3 regions of the Methylobacterium ajmalii genome follow, and region 3 is predicted to be linked to each of the others. Evidence: predicted binding sites of a transcription regulator. Region 3 holds the regulator's gene; each other region holds the start of a gene.
The links. Region 3 encodes PhoB, which activates phosphate uptake and scavenging genes when phosphate is short. Its sites were predicted from a motif close to TGTCATNNANCTGTCAT; they were not measured.

Region 1 (6,900 bases), on a different contig from region 3:
CCGACAGGCGGCGCTTGTGCGTCACCTCGGAGAGCGGGTTGGTCTGGTCCATGAACTGCGACAGCTGCGACGAGCCGAAGAACTCGCGCACCGCGGCCGCGGCGGGCTTCGCGTTGATCAGGTCCTGCGGCATCACGGTGTCGATGTCGACCGACGACATCCGCTCCTTGATGGCGCGCTCCATGCGCAGGAGGCCCAGGCGGTACTGGTTCTCCATCAGCTCGCCGACCGAGCGCACCCGGCGGTTGCCGAGGTGGTCGATGTCGTCGATCTCGCCCTTGCCGTCGCGCAGGTCGACGAGCGCCTTGACGACCGCCAGCATGTCCTCGCGCCGCAGCGTCCGCACGGTGTCGGCCGCGTCGAGGTCGAGGCGCATGTTCATCTTCACGCGGCCGACGGCCGAGAGGTCGTAGCGCTCCGCGTCGAAGAACAGCGAGTGGAACATCGCCTCGGCGGTGTCGAGGGTCGGCGGCTCGCCCGGGCGCATCACCCGGTAGATGTCGAACAGCGCGCCCTCGCGGGCCGAGTTCTTGTCGACCGCGAGCGTGTTGCGGATGTAGGGACCGATGTTGACGTGGTCGATGTCGAGGACCGGGATCTCCTCGATGCCGACGTCGGTCAGGCCCTTGAGGACCTTCTCGCTGATCTCGTCGCCGGCCTCGGCGTAGATTTCGCCGGTCTTGTAGTTGACCATGTCCTCGGCGATGTACTGGCCGATCAGGTCCTCGTCGGTAGCGCGCAGCGCCTTCACGCCCTTCTCGGCGATCTGGCGGGCGGCCCGCGCGGTCAGCTTCTTGCCGGCCTCGAGCACCACCTCGCCCGACTCGGCGTCGATGAGGTCGGTGGTGGCCTTGAAGCCCTTCAGCCGCTCAGCGTCGTAGGGCACGCGCCAGTCGTGGCCGTCGCGCACATAGGCGACGCGGTTGTAGAAGGTCGAGAGGATCTCCTCGCCGTCGAGGCCGAGAGCGAAGAGCAGCGAGGTGACCGGGATCTTGCGCTTGCGGTCGATGCGCGCGTGCACGATGTCCTTGGCGTCGAACTCGACGTCGAGCCAGGAGCCGCGATACGGGATGATGCGCGCCGCGAACAGGAGCTTGCCCGAGGAGTGGGTCTTGCCCTTGTCGTGGTCGAAGAACACGCCCGGCGAGCGGTGCATCTGCGAGACGATGACGCGCTCGGTGCCGTTGACGATGAAGGTGCCGTTCTCCGTCATCAGGGGCATGTCGCCCATGTAGACGTCCTGCTCCTTGATGTCTTTGACCGACTTGGCGCCGGTATCGGGATCGACATCGAACACGATCAGCCGCAGCGTCACCTTGAGCGGCGCGGCGAAGGTGATGCCGCGCTGGCGGCATTCGTCGACGTCGTACTTCGGCTGCTCGAACGTGTACTTCACGAACTCGAGGAGCGCGGTCGAGGAGAAGTCGGAGATCGGGAAGACGGACTTGAAGACCGATTGCAGGCCCTCGTCGCCGCGCCCACCCTCGGGCTCGTCCACCATCAGGAACTGGTCGTATGACGCCTTCTGGACCTCGATGAGGTTCGGCATCTCGGCGACTTCCCGAATCTTGCCGAAGAACTTGCGAATGCGCTTGCGACCGACCAGCGTGTTGGCCATGGGTTGACCTCGCTCCTCATCCACCGCTTATACGGCCCCGGTGGGACGCCGGCCGAATCGGACCCGCATCAAACCTGCCGTGACCGCGCGGGCCGCCCGTGATCGGCCGCCCGCATCCCTTGAAACCTATATGGTGATCCGTGCCCCGGATCCCGAGGGGGTGCGCTTAAAGCGACCATAGCCCGCGAGCGCGAGGCCCGCGGGCTGGTGGCCCCGGACCGGCCGAGGCCGGTACCGGAGCGCGGGGCGGGCCGGAAGGCCCGCCACCGTCTTACTTGAGCTCGACCTTCGCGCCGGCCTTCTCGAGCTGGGCCTTGAGCTTGGCGGCGTCGTCCTTGGACACGCCCTCCTTGACCGGCTTCGGAGCGCCCTCGACCAGGTCCTTGGCCTCCTTGAGGCCGAGACCGGTGATCGCGCGGACCTCCTTGATGACCTCGATCTTCTTGTCGCCGGCCGAGGCCAGGACAACGGTGAACTCGGTCTGCTCCTCGACGGGGGCGGCAGCGGCGCCACCGGCCGGGCCGGCGGCGACGGCGACGGCGGCAGCCGCCGAGACGCCCCACTTCTCCTCGAGCATCTTCGCGAGCTCGGCAGCCTCGAGAACGGTCAGCGAGGACAGGTCGTCGACGAGCTTGGCAAGATCAGCCATTTTTCACTTCCTGATGTTGTCGGTTTGAACGGTTTCGACTCGAACAGCCCGTTAGGCCGCTTCGTCGGCCTGGGCGTCGCCGGTCTTGGCATAGGCCCCGAACACGCGCGCGAGCTTGGCGGCCGGCGCGTTGACGACCTGGGCGATCTTCGTCGCGGGAGCCTGGACAAGGCCCACGAGCTTGGCGCGCAGCTCATCGAGGGACGGCAGCGAGGCCAGGGCCTTCACGCCGTCCGGGTTCAGGGCGGTCGTCCCCATGGCCCCGCCGAGGATCACCAACTTGTCGTTGGCCTTGGCGAAGTCCACCGCCACCTTGGCGGCCGCGACCGGATCGCTCGAATAGGCGAGCAGGGTCGGGCCCTTCAGGAGGGGCTGGATGGAGGCGACGTCCGTGCCTTCGAGAGCGATGTTGGCGAGGCGGTTCTTCGCGACCTTCACGGTGGCGCCGGCCTGCTTCATCTGCGAGCGCAGCTTCTGCATGTCGGCGACCGTGAGGCCCTTGTAGTGGGCCACGACGACGACGGAGGTGTTGGTGAACACCCCGTTGAGCGTCGAGACGAGATCAGCTTTTGCTGCTCTGTCCACCTTGGCTCTCTCCGGTTGGCGGAACCCGGATGGGCCCCGCCGGTTGCAGTTGCCGCCCAGGATGAGCCGGGGCCTTGCGAGAAGACCGCGACGTCCTGAACGACGCTTTCACGGCCCTGCCCCCGATACGAAGAACCTCGCGGCCCCGCGCCTCGGGTGAGATTGGTTCAAACCGACGCCCCGCCGGCCCGGATGGGCTGTGGGGCGGTGAAATTCGGTCTTCCCCGTCTGTGCAGGCGGCTATTAAGCCGGCGAACCGGCGCCTGCAGTCTCGGACAGGACATGGCCGGACGGGGCGCGAGGGGTTTCCCCCTGAGCCCTTCCGGCCACTTCGGCCACCCGGTCGCCCGGGAGCCTCTCTCAAGGACGGGCCGATCGGCCCAATCCTTTCGAACTTGGAAACGTGGAGCCGGGTCTATAGCGGCGTGCAATCCGCCTGCCAAGACCCCGGGACGGGAAAATCAGGCCCTCGCGGGAGGAAATTCGGTCGCAGGGGAGTGCCCCGGGTCCGCGTTCCTATTTCGCCTTCAGGAAGTCGCCCACCTCCAGCAGCACGAACTCGTTGTCGTCGACCTGGTGCGGGTCGCGGCTGGCCGAGAACGGCAGGTTGTTGTCGTTGCCGACGACGATGTGGGTGTCGTCGACCCGGTCGACGTTCTCGATCGTCAGGAACGGGAAGGCGAGCGCCCCGTCGGTCAGGGGCTTGCGCGCCTTCTTGCCGGGGTCGGCGATGCGCATCAGGTCGATCGAGCCGATCTTGCGCACCGGGCCGCCCTGGTTGGCGTCGGTCATCTCGATCTTGAACACGCGCTTGAAACTGGCCGGGACCGAGAAGCAGTCCGGCCCCTTCTGGCCGGCCGGGCAGGCCTTGTCGGCGGTGCCCTCGCCGTCGTCGCGCTCGATCACGAGGCCGGTCGTGGCGTCGATCAGGTTGAAATCCCCGATGGCGTGGCCGTTCGCATCCAGCGGATACAGCCAGGAGCGGCCGGTCCAGGCCCGGGCACCGGTGTCGAATTCGAGGATGCGCAGCACCTCCTTGCCGTCGCGGGTCTCGAACGCCTTAGCGTCGGCGTCCCAGAGCGGGCCCTCCAGCAGCGCGTAGAGCCGGCTGCCGTCCGGCGAGGCCGCCATGCCCTCGAAGCCCTTGGAGCGGCGGGCATTGAACGCGACCGCGCCGCCCGGCATCGCCGGGGTGGTGACCGCCGGGTTGTCGGGGGAACGCACCGGCTTGCCCGAGGCCGTTGTCTCGATCACCGCCTGCACCTTGCCGCTGCGGTCGACCTCGATCAGGAACGGGCCGAATTCCTCGCCGATCCAGATCCGGTCGCCGACGAACTGGAAGCTCTCGGGGTCGAAGTCGCTGCCGGTGAGGTAGCGGCTCTCGCTCGCCTCGTTGGCGATGCGGAACGGCACCTTCCGGTCGGGATCGCGCAGATAGATCGTCTCCAGGCGCTCGACGCCGCCCTTGTCGAAGTCGATCCGGTAGCGGTTGAGGTACAGCATCGCGTCGGGCGAGTTCGCCTTGGTGCCGAAGCCGTTGTCGGTCAGCACCCAGTAGGTGCCGTCCGGCATGTGCTTGATGCCGGAATGGCCCTGGAGCGGCTGGCCGCGCAGGGGCAGCTTCATGCTGGTCGTCCGCCCCATCGACTGCGCCTCGACCGTGCCGACCGCCTCGACCCGGCGCCCGGTGGTGAACTTGCCCGGCGTGGCGAGGTCCCTGGGCGCGTCCGCCGGCAGGGGCGCGACGCCGTCGGCCGGCAGCACCGCGTGGCCGGCGAGCGTCGCCGGGAAGGTCGGGACGGCTTGAGCCTGCGCGGGCTGCGCTTGCAGCGCCTGACCCTGCGGGGCCTGCGCCAGGGCGGCGGTGGCGACCGACATCAGCAGCGTGAGGGCGAGAACGGAACGGCGCGGCATGGAAGATCCTCGGGCGGCTTTTGAGCGCGCCCGTTCCTTGCGGATCTCCCATGTCAGCCAGGTGACGACAGGCGGCGACGACAGCTGCTCCGGTGCGATCCGGGTGCGCGGCCTCAGCCGTGATGCGGCTCGCCCGGGGCCGGCATCCGCTTCGCGCCGCGGTCGAGGGCGGAGCGGATGCGGTCGGCGAGCTCGGCCTTGCGGTAGGGCTTGCCGAGCACGTCCATGGTCGGGGTCGCGGGCCCCTGCGCCACCAGGTCCTCGTTGTAGCCGGTGGTGAGCAGCACCGGCAGGTCCGGCCGCAGGCGCCCGGCCCGCTCGGCCAGCACCAGACCGTTGACGCTGCCCGGCATCACGATGTCGGAGAACAGGAGGTCGATGCGCGCCTCGCGACCCAGGATCTCGAGCGCCTCCTCGCCGTCGCGGGCGGTGAGCACGCCGTAGCCGAGGCTCTCCAGGTATTCGCGGGCGAGCGCCCGCACGTCGTCGCTGTCCTCGACCACCAGGACGGTCTCGTCGCCGCGCCGCAGCACCGCCTTCGGCTCGACGGGCTCCTCCTCGGTCGAGGCGTCGTGGCCGGCGGGAAACAGCATCGTGATGGTGGTGCCGCCCTCGGCCTCGGCGGACCGCGGCCGGGACTCGATCTCCAATCGGCCCCGCGACTGCTGCACGAAGCCGTGCGCCATGGCGAGGCCGAGGCCGGTGCCCTTGCCCGGGCCCTTGGTCGAGAAGAACGGCTCGGTCGCCCGCTCGGCGACCCCGGGCGGCATCCCCTCCCCTTCGTCGCGGACCCGGAGCGCGACGTAGTCGCCGGGCGGCAGGGCGCGGGCCTTGCCGTTGCCGTTGAGGTGGACGGGCGCGGTCGAGATCGTCACCGTGCCGCCCGCCGGCATCGCGTCGCGGGCGTTGATGAGCACGTTGAGGAGCGCCATCTCGAGATTGGTGCGGTCGAGGGTGACGGCGGGCAGCCGCGGCGTCAGATCGAGGCGCACCGAGACGTTGCGGCCGAGCGTGCTCTCCGCCACCTCGGCGAAGGCCAGCACCAGGGCGTTGAGGTTGAGCGGGCGCGGCTCGAGCCGCGCCTTGCGGGCGAAGGACAGGAGCTGCTTCGTCAGCTTCGCGCCGCGCTCGGCGGCGCCGGCCGCGTTGGCGAGCTGGCGCTGCGCCCGCTCGCTCGTGACCGAGCCCCGGGCCAGTTCGAGGTTGCCGGTGACGACCTGCAGCAGGTTGTTGAAGTCGTGGGCGAGGCCGGCGGTGAGCTGGCCGATCGCCTCCATCTTCTGCGCCTGGCGATACGCCTGCTCCGAGACCCGGCGCCGGGTCACGTCGAGCTGCGAGGCGAAGAAGTAGACGATCTCCCCGGCCTCGTCGAAGACCGGGCCGATGAAGATGCCGTTCCAGAACGGCGAGCCGTCGCGCTTGTAGTTGAGGATCTCGGTGGCGATCGCCCGGCGCTCGGCGACCGCCTGGCGCAGCTCGGCCACGGTCTCGCGGCTGGTCTCCGGCCCCTGCAGGAAGCGGCAGTTGCGGCCGATCAGCTCGGCTTGCGTGTAGCCGGTGAGGTCCTGGAACGCCCGGTTGGCGAACGCGATCGGGTTGTCGGGCTGCCGGGGATCGGTCAGGATCATCGGCATCCGGGTCATCTCGATCGCGGCGAAGAACACGCTGCCGCGGTCGTCGAGACCGGGCTCGCGGATCGTCGCCGATTTCAGATGCGCCAGGGACGGCGCCTCGGCGGAGTGGCTCTCGCCCGGCTCCGCCATCCCGGCCTGCATCGGCCCGGCCCGATCGTCCTCGCTCACGCCATCCCGCCGGTATCGACCGTCCCTGTGAGCCGCGACAATGGGGGGCGAGACCAGATCGTGCAAGGTTTTCCTGCCCGCGCCCGTTGCGCCCTCCCCGCCTCGCTCCTCCCTCGGGCCGCCCGGGACGGGCCGCACCCCGGAACCGAGCCGGCTTCAAGAAACTCGGCCGGGCCGCACGAACGGCCTTGCGGCCCCCGGGGCCCCTCGCTATAAGCCCCCTCGTCGGCCGGCGGCCGGCCGTTCGGAGTGTAGCGCAGTCTGGTAGCGCACCACGTTCGGGACGTGGGGGTCGCAGGTTCAAATCCTGCCACTCCGACCATTTTCCCCTA
Region 2 (6,900 bases), on a different contig from region 3:
CCCGGTCGCGGCCTGGCGGGTGCTGTTCGCCCTCAGCGTCGTGCCGAACCTCGTCCTCGCGGTCCTTCTCCTGCGCCTGCCCGATCCCGGGCGCGGCGGCGGCCGCCCGGCGCGTCGGCAGGCCCTCGCGCCCTGGCTCGCCCGGCATGCCGGGCGCTACGCCGTCCTCGCGGTCGCCGGGGTCGCCGTCACCCTGGTGGTGCAGACCACCAACGCCTGGGCGGTGACGCTGCTCGTGCGCCGCTTCGGCCTACCCCTGCCCTCCGCCGGGATGGTGTTCGGGGCGATCGTCGCCGTCGCCGCTCCGCTCGGCCAGGTCGCGGGCGGGCGCCTCCTCGACCGCACGGCCCGGCGCGGCCTGCCCGGCGGGCGGCTGGTGCTCGGCGCGCTCCTCGGCACACTGCCGCTCGCCGCGACCGTCGGGCTGGCGGACGATCGCGGGCTCGCGCTGACGGCGCTGGCCGCCCTGATCTTCGGCCTCGGCATCGGCTCGGTCGCGACGCTGGCGGGGCTGCAGCTCATGACGCCGCGCGCGCTGCGCGGCCGCGTCACCGCGCCGTTCGTGGCCTGCACGACGCTCGCGGGGTTCGGGCTGGGCCCGCCCCTGGTCGGGCTCCTGGCCGATCGCGTCTTCGGCGAGGCCGGGCTCGGCCAGGCCCTGCTGGCCGCGAGCCTGCCGGCCTATGCGGCCGGGATCATTGCCCTCCTGCTCGGTGCGCGCTACCTCCGCGGACCGGCGGCCGTAACGGAAGAAGATCGCCGCTGAGAGGTCGGGGGCCGAAGCACCCCGTCCGCTCCGACCAGGGAGCCCCCCGCGCGGCGATGGACACGATCACCCTCGGCCCCGACATGCCCGCCGCCGACGATGCCTTCGAGGCGTACCGCGCGCTCTACAGCAGCGGCACCGACGTCGATCGCCTGCCGGGCCCGTTGCGGACCGAGGTCGTCGCCCACCGGCTGCCGCGCATGCTCGTCTTCGACCGCCGCCTCGCCGGGGTATCGCACGCCCGCGGGCCGCGCCGGGTCGCCCGCGACGGGTTCGACCACGTCACGCTCCACCTGGTGCTCGCCGGGCGCATGATGCTGGAGGTGCCCGGCGCGATCCGGGCGGTCGAGGCCGGGAGCCTCGCGCTGTTCGACCTCACCCGGCCGCAGCGCACCTGGACCGAGGGCGCGCACATCGTCACCGCGTCGATCGCCCGCGACCGCCTCGATCCGGCGGTGATCGACGGTCTCGACCTGCATGGGCTGGTGCTCGGCCCGGGCGCCGCGGGGCTGTCGATCGATTTCCTTGGCTCGCTCGCCGCCCATGCCGCGGGGCTGACGCCGCACCTCGCCGGCGTCGCGACCGATTCGCTGTGCCTGCTCCTCGGGGCGACCCTGGCCTCGCTGCGCGACCGGGCCGGATCGGTCCCGCCTCCGGTGGCCGCCGGGCGCGCCCGGGCCCGGGCCACCGCCTATATCGACCGGCATCTCGGCGACCGCGACCTCTCTGCCGCGACGGTCGCAGCCGGGATCGGGGTGTCGCGCAGCGTGCTCTACCGCCTGTTCGAGCCCGCAGGCGGGGTCACCCGGTTCGTGCAGCAGCGGCGCGTGGCGCAGCTGCGCCGCTCCCTGTCGCGCCCCGACGAGCACCGCACCGTCGACGAGCTCGCGACCGCGTCGGGCTTCACCTCGCCGAGCCATGCCGGTCGGCTGTTCCGCGACGCCTTCGGCGTGCCGCCCGGGGAGTACCGGCGCGGCGCGCGCGGCCCTGCCGACCCGGACCGGGCCGGTCCGCTCCGGCTCGCGCACATCGCTCGGGCCGGCGTCCCGCCGCTCGGCTTCATGCCCTGGCACGGCGAATTGATGTGACCGGAATCGGGGTGCCCTGACAGGCGAAGGGCGACCGGCCACCGCCGGTCGCCCTCGAGATCCGCGGTCCGGCCCGGAGCGCGGAGCTGCCGGGCGGTCTCGCGGCGATGTAACGAGTACAGTCCCGGACGGGACGGCCCGCGGCCTCAGGCGCGGCGGCGCTTGGCCGGCTTCGCGTCGGCGACCGGCGCCGTCACGACGGCATCCGACGAGGCGCGCTTGGCGGCCGCCGCGACGGTGCGGCCCCGGCCCAGGCCGATGCTCTTGGCCAGCTCGGAGCGCTGCGCGGCGTAGTTGGCGGCGACCATCGGGTAATCGTGCGGCAGACCCCACTTGCGGCGGTACTCCTCGGGGGAGAGGCCGCGGGTGGAGAGGTGGCGCTTGAGCGACTTGTACTGCTTCCCGTCCTCGAGGCTGATCAGGTAGTCCGGGGTCACCGTCTTCTTGATCGGCATCAGCGGGGTCGGCTTCTCGGTCTCCTTGGCGACGGGCTGGCCGAGGGACAGGAAGGCGGTGTGCACGGTGCCGATCAGGCCGGCCAGATCGGCGGCCGGAACCGAGTTGTTGGCGACGTAGGCCGACACGACGTCGGCGGCGAGGGCGACGAAGTCGACGTCATGGACCAAGTTTTCTTGCGACACGGATATTCGTCCTGAATCTACGCGCCCGATTAACGGGCATGGTGCCGATATCGGGCACCCCCCCACAGTTTCAACCCACCGTCGCACGGTCAGCGCGGAATTACCCACAGATGCTTTTTGTAATCGTCCGGAAATGATGTCGCGCAACGGCTTCATCCCGCGGGGCAGATGCACCCAAGCCTTGCGCCCGGCGACGGCTAATCCCCGGCAAACTCTAGGAATCCGGCCAGGGTGGGCCACGACGCGGCCGGGTCCTCCCGACGAAGGTCCAAGCTTGGCCGGTGCATGGCAGGCTTGCGCTCAGCGGGACGCGGTACGGCCGTCCATCGACGGGCCGGGATGCCGCCGACGGTGGCCGAGCGGATTCGCCGCAGGGCCGGGACCGTCATCGGAACGTCATGAGAGGGGCCGACACGCAGGCCATACCGTTACGGACAGGAGCCCCGCCCGATGGATTTCCACCGCCGCTTTACCGTGCTGATGTGCACGCCGGCCTTCGATCCGGACGACCTGGAGGGCGTGCGCGTCAACCAGATCGTGGCGGCGGTCGAGCATCGCGGCTTTGAGGTGGTGCGGGCGCGGCGGGTCGAGGACGCGGCGATCGCAGTCCAGACCGACGCGGCGGTCGGCTGCCTCGTGGTGGACTGGGGCAAGCGCGGCCTCGACGGCAAGGCGGCGGCGCTCATCGACATGATGCGCAAGCGCGGCCTCGAGATGCCGATCGTCATCATGGTCCGGCGCAAGCGGCTCGAGGACATCCCGGTCGAGCTGCTCGACTTCATCGACGGCTACATCTTCCTCGCCGAGGAAACCCCGGAATTCATCGCCCGCGGCCTCGTCAGCCGCGTGACGCAATACGCCGAGACCCTGAAGACCCCGTTCTTCGGGGCGCTGGTCGATTACGCCGAGAAGGGCAACCAGCTCTGGACGTGCCCCGGCCACAACGGCGGCATCTTCTACAACCGCTCGCCGATCGGCCGCATCTTCGTCGAGCACTTGGGCGAGGCGATCTTTCGCGACGACCTCGACAACTCGGTCCTCGATCTCGGCGACCTCCTGACCCACGAGGGCCCGGCCCTCAAGGCGCAGAAGGAAGCGGCCCAGATCTTCGGGGCCGAAAAGACCTACTTCGTGCTCAACGGCACCTCGGCCTCGAACAAGATCGTCCTGTCCTCGCTGGTGGCCGAGGACGACCTGGTGCTGTTCGACCGCAACAACCACAAGGCAGCGCATCACGGCGCGCTGTTCCTCGGCGGCGGCATCCCGATCTTCCTGGAGACCGACCGCAACGCCTACGGGCTGATCGGCCCGATCTTCCACGAGGCGCTGGACGAGGAGAAGATCCGCCGGAAGATCCGCGACAACCCGCTGGTCAAGGACAAGGAAGCGTGGCGCAAGGAGCGGCCGTTCCGCGTCGCCGTCATCGAACAATGCACCTATGACGGCACGATCTACGATGCCCGCGAGATCGTCGCCAGGATCGGCCACCTCTGCGACTACATCCTGTTCGACGAGGCCTGGGCCGGCTTCATGAAGTTCCATCCCCTGTTCCAGGGCCGCTACGCCATGGGGCTGACGGGTCTCGACGAGACCTCGCCCGGCATCATCGCCACGCAATCGACCCACAAGCAGCTCGCGAGCTTCTCCCAGGCCTCGCAGATCCACACCAAGGACGGCCATATCCGCGGCCAGACCCGGCGGGTGGAGCACCGGCGCCTCAACGAGAGCTTCCTCGTCCACGCCTCGACCTCGCCGTTCTACCCCCTCTTCGCCTCGCTCGACGTCGGCGCCCAGATGATGAAGGGGCGCTCCGGCATGATCCTGTGGGACGACACGATCCGACTCGGCATCGAGTGGCGCAAGAAGGTGCGGGCGATCCGCAAGGAGTTCGAGGAGAACGAGCGCGATCCCAAGCGCCGCTGGTTCTTCGATCCCTTCGTGCCCGACACGGCGACGGGCGCGGGCGGCGCCGAGGTGCCGTGGGAGAGCCTGCCGACCGACGAGCTCGCCTCCGATGCGCGCCACTGGGAGCTGAAGCCCGGGGCCGGCTGGCACGGCTTCACCCATGTCGCGCCGGGCTACGCCATCACCGACCCGAACAAGCTCACGGTGCTGACCCCCGGCTTCGACCGGCAGACCGGCGAGTACACCGAGCACGGCGTGCCGGCCCCGATCGTCGCCCAGTACCTGCGCGAGAACCGCATCGTCCCGGAGAAGAACGACCTCAACTCGCTGCTCTTCCTGCTGACGCCGGGCGTCGAATCCTCAAAGGCCGGCACGCTGATCTCGGGGCTCGTCGCCTTCAAGCGCCTGCACGACGACAACGTGCTCCTGGAGGAGGCGATGCCGGAATTCGTCCGGCGCCGGCCGCAGCGCTACGGCGGCGTGCGCCTGCGCGACCTCTGCGCCGACTACCACGCCTTCCACCGGCAGGCCGGGACCTCGGGGCTGCAGCGCAAGCAGTTCATGCCCGAGCACCTGCCCGAGATGGTGATGCCGCCGAAGGCCGCGGCCCAGATGCTGACCCGCAACAACGTCGACTTCGTGCCGATCGCGGAAGCCGAGGGGCGCATCGCCACGACGCTGATGCTGGTCTACCCGCCCGGCATCGGCACGGTGCTGCCGGGCGAGCGGCTCGACGAGCGGGCAAAGCCCATGCTCGACTACTTCAAGATGTTCGAGGCCGCCGCCAACCTGTTTCCGGGCTTCGAGGCCGAGATCCAAGGCGTCTACCGCCAGGTCGAGCCGGACGGGCGCATCCGGTTCTACACCTACGTGCTGCGGGAGGGCCGCTGATGGATTCGGCGCCCACGCAACCCGGGATCGTGATCCGGCCGTCGACCGATGCGGACGTCGCGGCGATGATCGACATCTACGAGCACCACATCCGCCACGGCGTCGGCGATACCGGCGACTTCGAGGAGGACCGGCTCCGGCCGGACGACCTCAAGCGCCGGCGCAAGAACATGCGCTCGAAGCGCCTGCCCCACCTCGTGGCCGAGCGCCACGGGATGGTGGCGGGCTACGCCTACGCGGTGCCGTTCCGCAAGCGGCCGGCCTACCGCTACACGCTCAAGCACTCGATCTACGTCCATGCCGGCCACCTGCATGCCGGCATCGGCCGGCGCCTGCTGCCGGCGCTGATCGAGGCCTGCGCGGCAGGCGGCTACCGCCAGATGATCGGCTACATCGACGCCGAGAACGAGGCGTCCTTGCGTCTGCACGAGACCTGCGGCTTCACGCGCGTCGGCCACCTGCCGGCCGTGGCCTACCGCCACGGCCGCTGGGCCGACAGCGTGATGGTGCAATGCGCGCTCGGCACCGGCGCGTCGGACCAGCCCTCGACCTGGCGCCAGGAGGCGGTGGTGCAGGACGCGCGGGCGCCGCTGCCGCTGGCATGACGTACCGCCGGGACGGGGCCGATCGCCCCGTCCCGGCGCGGGCTCACCCTTTCACCACCGGCGTCTTGGCGGTGGGCAGCCCGGCGAGCACCGTCTCGTCGACGTTGAGGTGCGCTCGCACCAGGGCGTGCGGGGTCAGCGCCATCCACTGGTTCAGCGACACGTCGGCGTAGGTCGGGCTGCGGAACAGCTCGAGGAAGCGCAGCGGCGTCGAGCCGGTATTCTCGACGTAATGGCCCATGGCGAAGGGCACGTAGCCGACGTCGCCGGCCCGGTAGTCGAAGGTGCGGGCCTTCGATTCGGAGCCGAACACCGTCATCCGGCCCTCGCCCGAAAGGTAGTATTGCCACTCGTCGCCGTTCGGGTGCCAGTGCAGCTCGCGCAGGCCCCCGGGCTCGAGCTCGACCAGGGCCGCCGCGATGGTCTTCGAGGCCGGAAATACCTTGGAGTCGGTGATGCGGACCGAGCCGCCCTTGGTGCGGATCGGCTCCTGCGCCAGCATCCGGTAGCTGAAGCCCTCCGGCACCGGCCCGGCGCCGCCGGTCCTGTCGCCAGCGATCGGCCCCGGCATCGGGGCCGGGAAGATGTACTTCTCCTTGTCGGGCAGCCCGGCCAAAGCCGATTCCGGCACCCCGAAATTCTTCGCCAGGATGTCGCGCGGGGTATGGGCGAGCCAGTCGGTGATGAGGAAGGTCGAATCCTCGGAGAAGTGCCCGTCGTCGAAGACGAGCAGGAACTCGCAGCCGTCGACCTCGCCCGGCAGGCCCTGGATCGAGTGCGGGATGCCGGAGGGAAAGTACCAGAGGTCGCCCTCGCCCACGTCGTCCACGAAGGTGCGGCCCGCCTGGTCCACCGCCGTGATGCGGGCGCGGCCCTTCAGCATGTAGGCCCACTCGGCCTCCTTATGCCAATGCATCTCGCGGGCGACGCCGGCCTTGAGCCGCATGTTCACGCCGGCCATCGCGGTCGAGATCGGCAATTCGCGGGTCGTGGTCTGGCGGGCC
Region 3 (6,900 bases):
GGTCGTGCGCCACGTCCTGATCCCGCAGGCCTCGGTCTCGATCATCGGCGCGGTGATGCTGGGCCTCGGCCGCGCGCTCGGCGAGACGATGGCGGTCACCTTCGTGATCGGCAACGCCAACCGGCTCTCGGCCTCGATCTTCGATCCGGGCTCGACCATCGCCTCGCGCATCGCCAACGAGTTCAACGAGGCCGACGGCCTCCAGCTCAACTCGCTGATGGCGCTCGGCTGCATCCTGTTCGTCGTCACCTTCATCGTGCTCATCATCGCCCGGCTGCTGGTGCGCCGCGCGAAGGTGGCCTGATCCCGCTCCCGCACGGACGTTTCCCGATGAGCGCCTCCCCCGCCGCGGTCTCAGGGTCCGCCCCCGCCGCTCCCGCCCGCCCCGCCCCGCCCGAATGGGGCCGGGTCCGCGCCGGCCGGCGCACCGCCGACAAGGTCCTGATCGTCGGCTGCACCCTCGCCACCGCCCTCGGCGCGATCGTGCTCGGCTCGATCCTGCTGATGCTGATCATCCAGGGCGTGCAGGGCTTCTCCCCGGCCCTGTTCACGCACGTCACGCCGGGCCCCGGCTCCGAGGGCGGCGGCATCGCCAACGCGATCCTCGGCAGCCTGGTGATGACGGCGCTCGGCATCGTCGTGGCGACGCCGGTCGGCGTGCTCGCCGGCACCTACCTCGCCGAGTACGGCCGGACCTCGCACCTCGCCAACCTGATCCGCTTCCTCAACGACATCCTGCTCTCGGCGCCCTCGATCCTGATCGGCCTGTTCGTCTACACCCTGATGGTGCGGCCGATGGGCGGCTACTCGGGCTGGGCCGGCGCGGTCGCCCTCGCGATCATCGCCACCCCGGTGATCGTGCGCACCACCGAGGACATGCTGCGCCTGGTGCCCGGCACCCTGCGCGAGGCCGGCGCCGCCCTCGGCGCGCCGCTCTCGATCGTCATCCGCAGCGTCACCTGGCGGGCGGCGCAGTCGGGCATCGTCACCGGCGTGCTGCTGGCGCTCGCCCGCATCGCCGGCGAGACCGCGCCGCTGCTCTTCACCGCGCTCAACAACAATTCCTGGTTCAGCCCGAACCTGATGGGCGGCGTCGCCAACCTCCCGGTCATGATCTACCAGTTCGCGCTCTCGCCCTACGAGAACTGGCGCCAGCTGGCCTGGGCCGGCGCGCTCCTCATCACCGTCACCATCCTGGGCCTGTCGATCGTGGCCCGCCTCGTCCTGAGCGGCCCGAAGGGGCGCTGATCCGCATCTCCGGCAGCACGCGGGTCGCTCCGCGACCGGGTGCTGCTCTCCTTATCCGACTTTGCCGCATTTCCTTCGACGGCTTTCGTCGAAAAATGCTCCTGCCCGGAGACACACCGATGAGCGCCACCGCCACCGCCGTGCCGGTCGTGGGCCAGAGCACGGCCGACGAATCCGCCGCGATCCGCCTCGCCGTGAAGGACCTCAACTTCTACTACGGCGACTTCAAGGGGTTGAAGAACATCAACCTCAACTTCCTCGACCGCCAGGTCACGGCGCTGATCGGGCCGTCGGGCTGCGGCAAGTCGACGTTGCTGCGCACCTTCAACCGCATCTACAGCCTCTACCCCGAGCAGCGCGCCGAGGGGCAGATCCTGCTCGACGGCCGCAACATCCTCGACCCCTCGATCGACCTCAACGAGCTGCGCGCCCGGGTCGGCATGGTCTTCCAGAAGCCGACCCCGTTCCCGATGTCGATCTACGACAACATCGCGTTCGGCATCCGGCTCTACGAGCGCCTCGGCAAGGCCGATCTCGACGTCCGCGTCGAGGAGGCCCTGCGCAAGGGCGCCCTGTGGGACGAGGTGAAGGACAAGCTCAAGCAGTCCGGCATGGGCCTGTCCGGCGGCCAGCAGCAGCGCCTGTGCATCGCCCGCACGGTGGCGCAGCGCCCGGAGGTGATCCTGTTCGACGAGCCGACCTCGGCCCTCGACCCGATCTCGACCGGCCGCATCGAGGAGCTGATCGAGCAGCTGCGGGGCGAGTTCACCATCGCCATCGTCACCCACAACATGCAGCAGGCGGCGCGCATCTCGCAGTTCACCGCCTTCATGTATCTCGGCGAGCTGATCGAGTTCGGGCCGACCAACCGGCTGTTCATGAACCCTTCGAAGCGCCAGACCCAGGACTACATCACCGGCCGGTTCGGCTGAGGCGTCCCGCCCTCGTCCCACCGGTCCGGCCCCCTGCCGGGCCGGCTCGATCCCACGCTCCACTTCATCGCGGGGAGTCTCACTCCATGTCGAACCACATCGTCACCTCCTACGATCAGGAGCTGCAGAACCTGCGGCGCAGCATCGCCGAGATGGGCGGCATCGCCGAGAAGCTGGTGGCCGATTCCGGCCTCGCGCTCCTGCGCCGCGACACCGCGCTCGCCCAGTCGGTGATCGCCGCCGACCAGCGCCTCGACGGGCTGCAGCGCGAGATCGAGGAGAAGGCGATCCTGCTGATCGCCAAGCGCCAGCCGATGGCGATCGACCTGCGCGAGACGATCTCGGCGATCCGCGTCTCGGGCGACCTCGAGCGCATCGGCGACCTGGCCAAGAACGTCGCCAAGCGCGTCGTCGCCATCGCCGACCAGGTCCAGCTGCAGAAGATCGTCGTCGGCGTGGAGCACATGAACGAGCTGGTCCAGGGCCAGCTCAAGGACGTGCTCGACGCCTACGCCACCCAGGACACCGTGGCGGCCCTCGACGTCTGGGCCCGCGACGGCGGCATCGACGCGCTCTACACCTCGCTGTTTCGCGAACTCCTGACCTACATGATGGAGGATCCGCGCAACATCACGTTCTGCACGCACCTCCTGTTCTGCGCCAAGAACGTCGAGCGCATCGGCGACCACACCACCAACATCGCCGAGACCATCCACTACCTCGCCACCGGCGAGACGCTGACGACCGACCGGCCGAAGAACGACGGGTCGAGCTTCGCCACCGTGGATCCCCAGTCCTCGTCCAAGGCCTGACCGGATGGCCTGCCCGGCCGCGAGGCCGGGCCGGCCGTCCCGGCGGCGACGACCCTGAAGTGCCCCGATGAGTACCCGCATCCTGATCGTCGAGGACGAGGAGGCCCTGACCCTCCTCCTGCGCTACAACCTCGAGGCCGAGGGCTTCGAGGTCGACGCCGTCGCCCGCGGCGACGAGGCGGATATCCGCCTGCGCGAGCAGGTCCCCGACCTCGTCCTCCTCGACTGGATGATGCCGGGTCTCTCCGGCATCGAGTTGTGCCGGCGCATCCGCGCCCGCCGCGAGACCGAGCGGCTGCCGGTGATCATGCTGACCGCGCGCGGCGAGGAGGGCGACCGGGTGCGGGGGCTCGCCACCGGCGCCGACGACTACATCGTCAAGCCGTTCTCGGTGCCCGAGCTCCTGGCCCGGGTGCGCGCGCTCCTGCGGCGCTCGAAGCCCGCCCACGTCGCCGACCTGCTCGTCGCCGGCGACATCGAGCTCGACCGGGTCAGCCACCGCGTGCGCCGCGACGGCCGCGAGCTGCATCTCGGCCCGACCGAGTTCAAGCTGCTCGAGTTCCTGATGCAGAGCCCCGGCCGGGTCTTCTCCCGCGAGCAGCTCCTCGACGGCGTCTGGGGCCACGACGTCTACATCGACGAGCGCACGGTCGACGTGCATATCGGCCGCCTGCGCAAGGCGATCAACCGCGGCCGCGACTCGGACCCGATCCGCACCGTGCGCGGCTCCGGCTACTCCTTCGACGAGATGTTCGCGCCCGAGCCGTGACGCCGGACGGCCGTCGGCCGGTCCGGGTCAGAACTCCATCCCGAACTTGACCCGCAGGCTGTGCCGTTCGAACTGGTTCAGCCCGAGGGACCGGCCGGCCAGGGCCGGGTCGGTGTCGCGGCCCCAGACCTGCCCGGCATAGGCCACGGTCAGCCAGACCTTCTCGGTGAACCGGTGATGCAGCGCGGGCCCCAGGGTGAGCGCCTCGCTCTCCAGCCGGTTCAGGAAGGCCCCTTCGTAGCCGCGCAGGTAGCGGACTTCCGGGCCGAGATAGGTGTTGTCTCCGACGCGCCCCACGAGAGCGTTCGACCACAGGAAGGTCGAGGAGCGATAGCCCGGGCCGCCCCGCTCGCGCCCGGCCGCCGGCTCGACGCTGAGGTTGCTGCCGTACCAGAGCTTGTCCGGCACCACCTGGACGTCGAGCTGGAGCAGGCTCTCGACGTCGAAGATGTCGGCGCCGCGGCCTTCGACCGGGAGGACGCGCGTGAAGCGAGGGCGCACCTCCAGGGCGAGACCGAAGGGCTGCTCCTTCGAGCCCTTCAGGAACTGGTACTTCACCTCGAGCGAAACGCCGTCGAAGGCGCCGTAGGACTTGTCGTCCAGATCGAGGATGTTGCGCTGGCGCCGCAGCGTGCCGAAGGCGCTGAGTTCGAGGCTTAGCCTGTCGATGGGGTTGAACTGGTAGGCAAGCCGCGTGTCGAGCACGCGGTAGGCCGACCGGCCGGGGCCGTCCCGGCGCTTGCCGATGCGCGAGACGGTGTCGACCACCGCTTCCCGCTCGCCCTTCTCGCCGGCATCGGCGCCTTCCGTGAAGCCGAACAGGTGCTCGGTATCGACGTCCTTCCCGTCGTCCGTCTTGCTGGACGAGTCCGATTCGCGGCTCCGGCCCTTGCCGCTCTCGCGCGCCCCACCTTGATCGGCTGCGGGCTCGCTCTTCGTCCCTGGCCCGCCGCCCGGCGCCGCCAGCACGGGGGCCGGAGCGGACAGGAGGAGGAGCAGGACGCCTGCCGCGGCCGACAGAGGCCCGACCGGCTCGGTGGTTCGGGTCATGATCGCGCGAGGGCCTCTGACGTGCCGTGCTCCAGCATGTCCGGTTAAAACGAAGCCGGAGGCGTTGGCTGCAGCAAAATGGCAACGCTTGTAAGACCTCCGCACGGGTCGGGATTAAGGACCGACATCGGCGCGTCGGGCGACGACCGACCGGACGCTGCGCATGCCCGATGCCACCGGGCCGCTCCCGGCGGCTCCGCGCGCGGTCGACAGGATTCGAGGTTTGCCGCGGAGCGAGCGCCGCGACGGGCCGGATCGGCGTGGATCGTCCCGGTCACGCCGATCCGGCCGCACCCCGGGCAATCCCGACGCCCGACACCAGGTCCTAGGCTCCAGCTTTCGTGGCGCGCGGAATTGAGCATTGCCGAACGACTTGCGCGTTCGTAAGGTAATCAAGTCTATAGGGGAGCAGTCCCGTGGAAAAAATCAGAAACATACTGATGATGTCGGCGCTCGTCTCGATCTCCGGTCTCGCGGCGGCGCCGGCCTCGGCATAGTCGCGGGCCGATCGCGAGAGATGCGCGGAGTCGGTCGGAATCCAGACCCACCACAACGGGCGGAACGTCTGGATCAGGAACAGGGTGCCGAGCAAGACTTACTACGCGTTCCTCCGCTGCACCGACGCTCTCGCCATGAAGCGCGCGGACGCCACGCCGGGTCGTCGCTGACCGGCGGCTGGCACCGGGGGCCACCTCGCGCCCCCATGTCTCCTGCGCCCATGTCTCGCACGCCGAGCGGCCGTCGCCGGACGGTTCCGTCCGGCGGGGCCTGCCTTCAGATGTGCAGCGCCTCGCCGAGCGCCCTGAGGTTCGCCTCGTGGAAGGCCTCGCCGAGGGTCGGGTGGGCGTGGATCGTGCCGGCGACGTCCTCCAGCCGGGCGCCCATCTCGAGCGCCAGGCCGAACCCCGCCGCCAGCTCCGAGACCCCGGCCCCCACCGCCTGGATACCGAGGATGAGGTGGTTGTCCGCCCGCGCGGTCACCCGCACGAAGCCGTCCTCGGCGCCCAGGGTCATGGCGCGGCCGTTGGCGGCGAAGGGGAAGAGGCCGGTGCGGATCTCGTGGCCGGCGGCGCGGGCCTCGTCCGGCGACAGGCCGGCCGAGACCACCTCCGGGTCGGTGAAGCAGACCGCCGGGATCGCCACCTTGTGGAAGGCACGGCGGCGCCCGGCCACGAGGTCGGCCACCATCTCGCCCTGCGCCATGGCGCGGTGGGCCAGCATCGGCTCGCCGGTGACGTCGCCGACCGCCCAGACGTTGCGCATCGAGGTGGCGCAGCGCTCGTCGATGCGGATGAACGGCCCGCTCATGTCGAGGTCGAGCCGCTCTAACCCGAGGTCGTGCGTCCGCGCCTTGCGGCCGACCGCGACCAGGATCACCTCGGCGGGGATCTTTCGGGGTTCACCGCCGACCTCGACGTCGAGCGCGTCGCCCGAGAGCCCGGTCGCCTTGGCGCCGAGCAGCACCTCGATCCCGAGCGCGCCGAGGCGTCGCGCTACCGGCCGGGTCAGCTCGGCATCGTAGGCCGGCAGGATCCGCTCGGCCATCTCGACCACCGTGACCTTGGCGCCGAGCTTGGCGAAGGCGGTACCGAGCTCGAGCCCGATATAGCCCGCCCCCACCACCGCCAGGGTGGCGGGGACCTTCGGCAGCGACAGCGCCTCGGTCGAGGAGATCACCCGCCCGCCGAAGGGCAGGTGGGGGAGCGCCGCCGGAACCGAGCCGGTGGCCAGGATCACGTGCTCGGCCCGTACCCGCTCGGGTCCGGTATCGGTCTCGACGAGGCAGGTCTTGCCGTCGACCATCTGCCCGCGCCCGCGCAGGATCTTGACCCCGCCGCGCTTCAGGAGCGACGCGACCCCGGTGTTGAGCCGCCCGACGATGCCGTCCTTCCAGGCCACCGTGCGGGAAAAATCGAGGCTCGGGGGGCCGGCCGAGAGACCGAAGGGCGAGGCGTCGCCGGCCTGCAGCACGGCGGCGTGATAGGCCTCGGCGGCGTGGATCATCGCCTTCGAGGGGATGCAGCCGACGTTGAGGCAGGTGCCGCCCAGCCGGTTCTCCTCGACCAGCACGGTGTCGATGCCGTGCTGG

Region 1: V3T34_RS22495 (esterase-like activity of phytase family protein) is a predicted target of PhoB. The motif match lies at 4,817-4,833, and genes of this name have one in related genera.
Region 2: V3T34_RS02435 (Orn/Lys/Arg family decarboxylase) is a predicted target of PhoB. The motif match lies at 2,879-2,895, and genes of this name have one in related genera.

The regions. Positions count from the first base shown of each region.
Region 1 covers NZ_JAZFXT010000054.1:38,887-45,786, reverse strand. Annotated here, with positions in the region: gene rpoB (DNA-directed RNA polymerase subunit beta) at 1-1,618, opposite strand, end outside; gene rplL (50S ribosomal protein L7/L12) at 1,890-2,267, opposite strand; gene rplJ (50S ribosomal protein L10) at 2,319-2,852, opposite strand; gene V3T34_RS22495 (esterase-like activity of phytase family protein) at 3,369-4,766, opposite strand; gene V3T34_RS22490 (histidine kinase famiy protein) at 4,880-6,568, opposite strand; tRNA gene V3T34_RS22485 (tRNA-Pro) at 6,814-6,890, shown strand.
Region 2 covers NZ_JAZFXT010000006.1:153,819-160,718, forward strand. Annotated here, with positions in the region: gene V3T34_RS02420 (MFS transporter) at 1-766, shown strand, start outside; gene V3T34_RS02425 (AraC family transcriptional regulator) at 823-1,854, shown strand; gene V3T34_RS02430 (Ros/MucR family transcriptional regulator) at 2,001-2,495, opposite strand; gene V3T34_RS02435 (Orn/Lys/Arg family decarboxylase) at 2,946-5,291, shown strand; gene V3T34_RS02440 (GNAT family N-acetyltransferase) at 5,291-5,896, shown strand; gene V3T34_RS02445 (oxalate decarboxylase family bicupin) at 5,940-6,900, opposite strand, start outside.
Region 3 covers NZ_JAZFXT010000068.1:167,080-173,979, reverse strand. Annotated here, with positions in the region: gene pstC (phosphate ABC transporter permease subunit PstC) at 1-304, shown strand, start outside; gene pstA (phosphate ABC transporter permease PstA) at 331-1,248, shown strand; gene pstB (phosphate ABC transporter ATP-binding protein PstB) at 1,368-2,180, shown strand; gene phoU (phosphate signaling complex protein PhoU) at 2,267-2,992, shown strand; gene phoB (phosphate regulon transcriptional regulator PhoB) at 3,060-3,761, shown strand; gene V3T34_RS28235 (hypothetical protein) at 3,789-4,811, opposite strand; gene V3T34_RS28230 (hypothetical protein) at 5,137-5,403, opposite strand; gene lpdA (dihydrolipoyl dehydrogenase) at 5,586-6,900, opposite strand, start outside.